3 regions of the Aliivibrio friggae genome follow, and region 2 is predicted to be linked to each of the others. Evidence: predicted binding sites of a transcription regulator. Region 2 holds the regulator's gene; each other region holds the start of a gene.
What was found. Region 2 encodes PurR, which represses purine synthesis genes. Its sites were predicted from a motif close to TNANGNAAACGTTTNCNTNA; they were not measured.
Positions count from the first base shown of each region.

Region 1: AC2INI_RS04730 (inosine/guanosine kinase) is a predicted target of PurR. The motif match lies at 1,034-1,053, and genes of this name have one in related genera.
Region 3: AC2INI_RS17935 (inosine/guanosine kinase) is a predicted target of PurR. The motif match lies at 1,237-1,256, and genes of this name have one in related genera.

Region 1 covers NZ_CM170648.1:1,012,305-1,014,584, forward strand. The annotation lists gene trxC (thioredoxin TrxC) at 55-489, opposite strand; gene AC2INI_RS04725 (HI1450 family dsDNA-mimic protein) at 634-957, opposite strand; gene AC2INI_RS04730 (inosine/guanosine kinase) at 1,141-2,280, shown strand, end outside.
Region 2 covers NZ_CM170648.1:1,822,761-1,825,040, forward strand. The annotation lists gene torD (molecular chaperone TorD) at 1-319, shown strand, start outside; gene purR (HTH-type transcriptional repressor PurR) at 614-1,621, shown strand; cyclic di-GMP riboswitch class I at 1,782-1,865, shown strand; gene AC2INI_RS08470 (TfoX/Sxy family DNA transformation protein) at 1,992-2,280, shown strand, end outside.
Region 3 covers NZ_CM170649.1:1,000,015-1,002,294, reverse strand. The annotation lists gene AC2INI_RS17940 (GMP reductase) at 1-909, opposite strand, end outside; gene AC2INI_RS17935 (inosine/guanosine kinase) at 1,372-2,280, shown strand, end outside.

The sequences.
Region 1 (2,280 bases), 810 kb from region 2:
TCTAATCGATTTTTCCTACGCAATTATCTGAACAACTGCTTATCCAGAATGGTATTATTTAAGCAGTGCTTGATTTAGCCACTGATCAAATTGACCTTTTGGTAATGCACCATTAATCATATCTACACGCTGGCCGTTCTTAAAGACCATAATCGTAGGGATAGAGCGGATCTGATATTGTGCAGCAATTTGTTGTTGAGCTTCCGTATTTACTTTTACACAACGAACTTGGCCATTGCGTTCAGCTGCAACGTCTTCAAATACCGGAGAGAATCCAACACATGGATTACACCACGGGGCCCAGAAGTCGATAACAACAGGTTTATCACTATTCATTAAAGCAGCAAGATTATCAGACGTACCCTCTAATGGTTTTCCATCTAATAGTTGTTCTTTACAACGACCACACGTAGCTGTGTCATTAATACGTTCAATAGGAAGGCGATTGAGTCCATTACACGATGGGCATCGAGATTGAAATTGAGACATGGTATTCCTTTATTATTTTCTGCTATCAGCAGTTTGTGAGCATAAAGAAATAATGGGGGTGCTAAGTGAGATATTCAATTAGAAAGAGTAATAAAAAAGGAGCAAATAGATGCTCCTTAGTATGAAATGGGAAGGTTGGTGAAATTAATCACGCTTCCATAGCATGTGGCAGAACTTGTGTTCAGGATCACGACTTACTAGCATGCGAGCAAAGACATCATCTAAAACATCAGATTCTTCATTAACTAAGCCAATTAAAACTTCAGCGTAGATTTCGCCATCGACATCAAAGCCAACTTGTTCAGACCAGTCATCACCAGTATCTACGACTTCAGCGGCGCCGCGGTCATCAAATTGCAGAGTGAATAATGCAACATCAGCAGGTTCAAGATTGTCTTGAGCCATTTCAAGGAAAATATCGTAAGCGACTTCGATTACGTCATCATAGCTAATTAGTTCAGTTGTCATGGTGGTTACCTTTAAAAAATACGCTCATAAATTATCACGAATGTCCTCTATAAGGCTAGAGCTATCAACAAATAGAAAGAGCAAACGTTTGCCTTTCGTTGAGGGTAATATCAGTAGTTGCGGCAGAGTTATTCAGCGGCTAAACTTCGCACTTCTTCCATTAGCCAGTTGAATGATTATTTTATGAAATTTCCAGGTCAGCGTAAATCCAAGCATTATTTTCCAGTTCACGCTCGTGATCCATTAGTTAGCCAAGCTCAAGAAACCAAAAAAATGTCGCGTACGCACATTATCGGTATTGATCAAACGTTAGTGGATATTGAAGCTCGAATTGATGATGCTTTTATTGAAAAGTATGGCTTGAGTAAAGGGCACTCACTGGTTATCGATAATGATAAAGCGGAAATGCTTTATAACGAGCTTAAAGATAACAACATGATCACCAACGAATTTGCTGGTGGTACAATTGGTAACACACTTCATAACTACTCAGTATTAGCAGATGATAAATCTACATTGCTAGGTGTGATGAGTGAAGACATTCATATTGGTAGCTACTCATACCGCTACTTATGTAATACGTCTAGCCGAATGGATTTGAACTACCTTCAACCGGTTCCTGGTGCAATTGGTCGCTGTTTTGCGCTTATTAGCCAAGACGGTGAGCGTACGTTTGCGATCAGCGAAGGTGACATGAACCAACTTCGTGCAGAAAGCATTCCAGAGAAAATCTTTAAAAATGCATCTGCATTAGTACTGACTGCTTATTTAGTTCGTTGTAAAGATGGCGACCCAATGCCAGCTGCTACGATGCAAGCTATTGAGTACGCGAAAAAGCATGACGTACCAGTAGTATTGACTATGGGTACTAAGTTTGTTGTTCAAGATGACCCACAATACTGGCGTGACTTCCTAAACGATCATGTGTCAGTGGTTGCTATGAACGAAGAGGAAGGAGAGGCGCTTACTGGTGCTTCAGATCCTCTAGAAGCAGCTGATAAGGCTCTTGAATGGGTTGATCTTGTATTGTGTACTGCGGGCCCTGTAGGGCTTTATATGGCGGGTTATACTGAAGACGAAGCGAAGCGTGAAACTTCTTTGCCATTGCTTCCTGGTACGATTGCGGAATTCAACCAATATGAATTTAGCCGTCCTGCTATTAAAGACAGCTGTGAAAACCCAATGAAGGTGTATTCTCATATTTCACCATACATGGGTGGCCCAGAAAAAATCAAGAATACCAATGGGGCAGGTGATGGAGCATTGTCGGCTTTATTACACGATATGGCAGCAAATCATTATCACCGTAATAATGTGCCTAAC
Region 2 (2,280 bases):
AGCTCAAGATATGCGAGATCTACTTTCAAAATATGACATTGCACAAAAGTCTGAGTTTAACGAACCTGCTGACCATATTGCTATTGAATTAGATTTTCTTGGTAACTTAATTGCCATGACAAATCAGCAATCATCTGAAGAAGATTTTGAAACTTACATGAATGCTCAACTAACGTTTATCAACGAACAATTACTTTCATGGGTTCCAAGATTTAGTCAAATATGTAAAGAAAGAGATGAGTTTGGTTTTTATGCTTCTGTTACCGACTTTTTAGTTGCGTTCTTACGATTAGATGCGACTTTCCTTACCGGTGAGTAATATAAATGCTAAAATTGATGCAATAAACTAACAAGTCCGTGATGTAAATCAGATTACAACCAAAATTTATTAAATCAATAATTGTTTGCACTATGCTTTACCTATAAAATGTGAACGCAAACGATAAAATTTGAAAACTAAATGAAAACCGCATTTTTGGCGGTTTTTTTTATTTATACCTTTTTATTTATACCTAGACTTAGGGCCTATTTATCTTCCATCAGTTCTTTACAGATCAAAACTCATTTTTGTTGGAAGATAAATAGCCCCTTAATAATCATTTAAGGCTTTTATATGGCTACTATTAAAGACGTTGCAAAACTTGCTTCGGTTTCAACCACCACGGTATCGCACGTAATTAACAAGACACGCTTTGTCGCAGAAGCAACTCAAAAGCGTGTATGGGAAGCAGTTGAAGAACTTAACTATGCACCAAGTGCTGTTGCTCGTAGTTTAAAGTGCAATACGACACGTACTATTGGTATGCTAGTAACTCAATCATTTAACCCATTTTTTGCTGAAGTAATGCATGGGGTTGAAAACTACTGCTACAAACAAGGTTACACACTATTTATGTGTAATACCGAGGGCGATTTAGATAAACAAAAACATTACCTTCGTATGCTTTCTGAAAAACGAGTAGATGGCTTATTGGTTATGTGTTCAGATCTTAATGAACAATTATTAGCACTACTTGAAAAGAATACCGAGTTACCAATGGTAATTATGGACTGGGGCCCTGATAGTCCACACACAGATAAAATCATTGATAACTCTGAAAAAGGTGGCTATTTAGCAACAAAACATTTGATCGAAAATGGCCATACTCAAATTGCTTGTATTACAGGTCAAGCTGAAAAAACCACATGTAAAGAACGTGTTCATGGTTTTCAACGCGCTCATGAAGAAGCTAACTTGCCATTTAAATCAGAATGGATATTAGAAGGTGACTTTGAATGCGCTTCTGCATCAAAAGCGATTGATAAGCTATTAGCCATGCAAGAGCGTCCAACTGCTTTATTTTGTTTTAACGATATAATGGCTCTGGCTGCAATCAGTCGAATTAAGCAATCTGGTTTGCGAGTGCCTGAAGATATTTCTGTTATTGGCTACGATAATATAGAACTTTCAGCTTACTTCTCACCACCGCTAACGACGATCCACCAACCTAAACGTCGTGTAGGAAAAACTGCGGTAGAGATATTATTAGAGCGAATTAAGGATAAACATCACGAACGTCGTGTTTTTGAAATGCAGCCAGAGGTTGTTTCTCGCAGTAGTGTTCTTAATCGTTTAAAATAATAATTACAATTCTTTTTATATCAAAAACTTATTTATTTCTCTTTTTTATTTAAAACTTGAACAGAGATAACAAAAAAACAACGCCATTATGTGAACCAAGATCACATAATGGCGTTTTTTGCTATAACACACCTTATTGATTGCTATATCATCAATAGTGTCACGAACATGGCAAACTATGCGAAAGTATAGGACGCAAAGCTTCCGGCCTACGTATTATATATAAGGTAGCGGGGTTGCCGACGGCGAGTATTCTGTCAATCGTTGTTAATTTTTACGTTAAAATAACAATGATTTCTTTTAAGCTTGCTACTATTTCCTCGGGCTCAGTTGTTTAGTGACATAGACTTACTAACCGAGAATTATTGCAATGGATAAACCAATACTAAAAGAATCACTTCGTTTACTTTCCTCTCTTGGGAAGATCTCTTCGCGTTCAATGTTTGGTGGCTTTGGTGTCTTTATAGATGACACTATGTTTGCCCTTGTCGTTCAAGACAAACTGCATTTACGATCAAGCGAAGAAACGATTAATTTATTTAAAGAGCAAGGATTTGAACCTTACGTTTATAAAAAACGTGGTTTTCCAGTTGTTACTAAATATTTTGCTCTTCCTGAGGAGTGTTGGAATGAACCAGATTCCATCTTGCTTCAAGCTG
Region 3 (2,280 bases), on a different replicon from region 2:
TGTATGAACTGAACCACGGTATGGTAATAGTACGGTTTTTCCTTCCGCTGCACGGTACTTAGCAACACCACCTGAGTGTTTGTCCATCGCGCTTTGTGAAGACATTCCATAGAATTTCATGAATTGCTTACCGTCTTGCTCGATAACTTCACCGCCCGACTCTTCGTGACCAGCAAGCATACCGCCTAACATTACGAAATCAGCACCGCCGCCGAACGCTTTAGAAACGTCACCAGCACATGAACAACCGCCGTCACCAATGATACGACCACCAAGGCCGTGCGCTGCGTCAGCACATTCAATGATTGCAGAAAGTTGTGGGTAACCAACACCAGTTTTAACACGTGTAGTACATACAGAACCTGGGCCGATACCTACTTTAACGATATCTGCACCAGCTAGGATAAGTTCTTCAACCATATCGCCTGTAACAACATTACCAGCAGAGATCACTTTATCTGGGAATTCAGCACGTACTTTTTCTACGTATTGAACTAAATGCTCAGAGTAACCGTTTGCGATATCAACACAAATAAAGATCAAGTCATCTGTTAATGCCATGATGTCTTTTGTTTTTTGGAAATCCGCTTCAGAAGTACCAGTAGAAACCATTGCGTTTTTAAGAACAGATACATCGTTCTCTTTAACAAAGCCAGCCCAGTCTTCAACTGTGTAGTGCTTATGAATCGCAGTCATTACACCGTGCTCAGAAAGTGCTTTTGCCATAGCAAAGCTACCAACAGAATCCATATTAGCTGCAATTACAGGTGTACCAGACCATTGACGACCGCTGTGCTTAAATGTAAACTCGCGGGTTAATTCGACTTGAGAGCGACTTTTCAGTGTTGAACGCTTAGGACGAAACAGTACATCTTTGAAGCCTAACTTTAATTCTTGTTCGATACGCATGATAAATTCCTCGTATTATCGATAATGGCTCTACTATCTCTTGTTGCCTTTGGCAGAAGGCAGTTAACAAACCAAGATAGCAGGCACAAAAAAACCGGGGCGCTGGCAGGCGCTCCGGTTTTCAGTATTATAGGGCCGGAAACTAATTCTGCAAGTCTGATAATTCATTTTTTTTTGTGATACTATTGATAAATCTGCAAACAAAACATAACTTTCAGAATAATCCAACCATAAAAACATCATATCTAGCATATACCTCTATAAATTAGCATTCCACCCACACCTTATACGGGCCTTCATTCTGGATTGTTTTCTTATTTTCTCTCCTAAAGTAAACGTTTGCTATTTCACCAAAAAAAATAAAGTGACCTAGTCCACAATTATTTAATCGATTGATGAATGTTAATGAAAAAACTTGTGATATAATCTCGGAAAATTCACTTATTAACTGATCTTTAATTCATGAAGTTTCCTGGCCAACGTAAGTCTAAACACTATTTTCCTGTTCACACTCGCGATCCATTAGTGAATCAAATCAAACAAACCCCTAAACTTGAACGCACCCACCTTATCGGTGTAGGTCAAACCATCGTCGATATTGAAGCAAAAGTTGATGATGATTTCTTAGCGCGTCACCAGTTAAGTAAAGGTCATTCTTTGGTTCTTGAAGAATCAAAAGCAGAAGCTTTATATAAAGAACTGTTTGAAAGAAACTTGATCAGTCATGAGTATCCTGGCGATACCATTGGTAACACCCTTCATAACTACTCTGTTCTAGCAGACAGCAAGTCTATTCTGCTTGGTGTAATGAGTGAAAATATCAAAATCGGTTCTTACGCTTATCGTTACCTATGTAACACAACAAGCCGTATGGATTTAGATCACCTACAACCAGTTCAAGGCCCTATTGGTCGTTGTTACACCTTAATTTCTGAAGATGGCGAGCGTACGTTTGCGATTAATGAAGGTGACATGAACCAACTATGTCCTGCTCACGTTCCTGAGCATATTTTTGAAAAAGCCTCTGCATTAGTGATTTCTTCTTACCTTGTTCGTGGTAAAGAAGGCGATCCAATGATGGACGCGGTTCAAAAAGCGATTGATTGTGCAAAATCTCATAACGTCCCTGTTGTTCTTACTTTAGGCACTAAGTACGTTATTGAAGGCAAAGCAGAATGGTGGCAAACGTTCTTAAAAGAAAATGTGACTGTTGTTGCAATGAACGAAGAAGAAGCAGAAGCCCTTACTGGCGAGAAAGATCCCCTACTAGCAGCAGATAAAGCGCTAGAGTGGGTAGATTTAGTGCTTTGTACTGCTGGTCCTGTTGGTTTGTACATGGCTGGTTTCACAGAAGAAAGTATTAAACGCGAA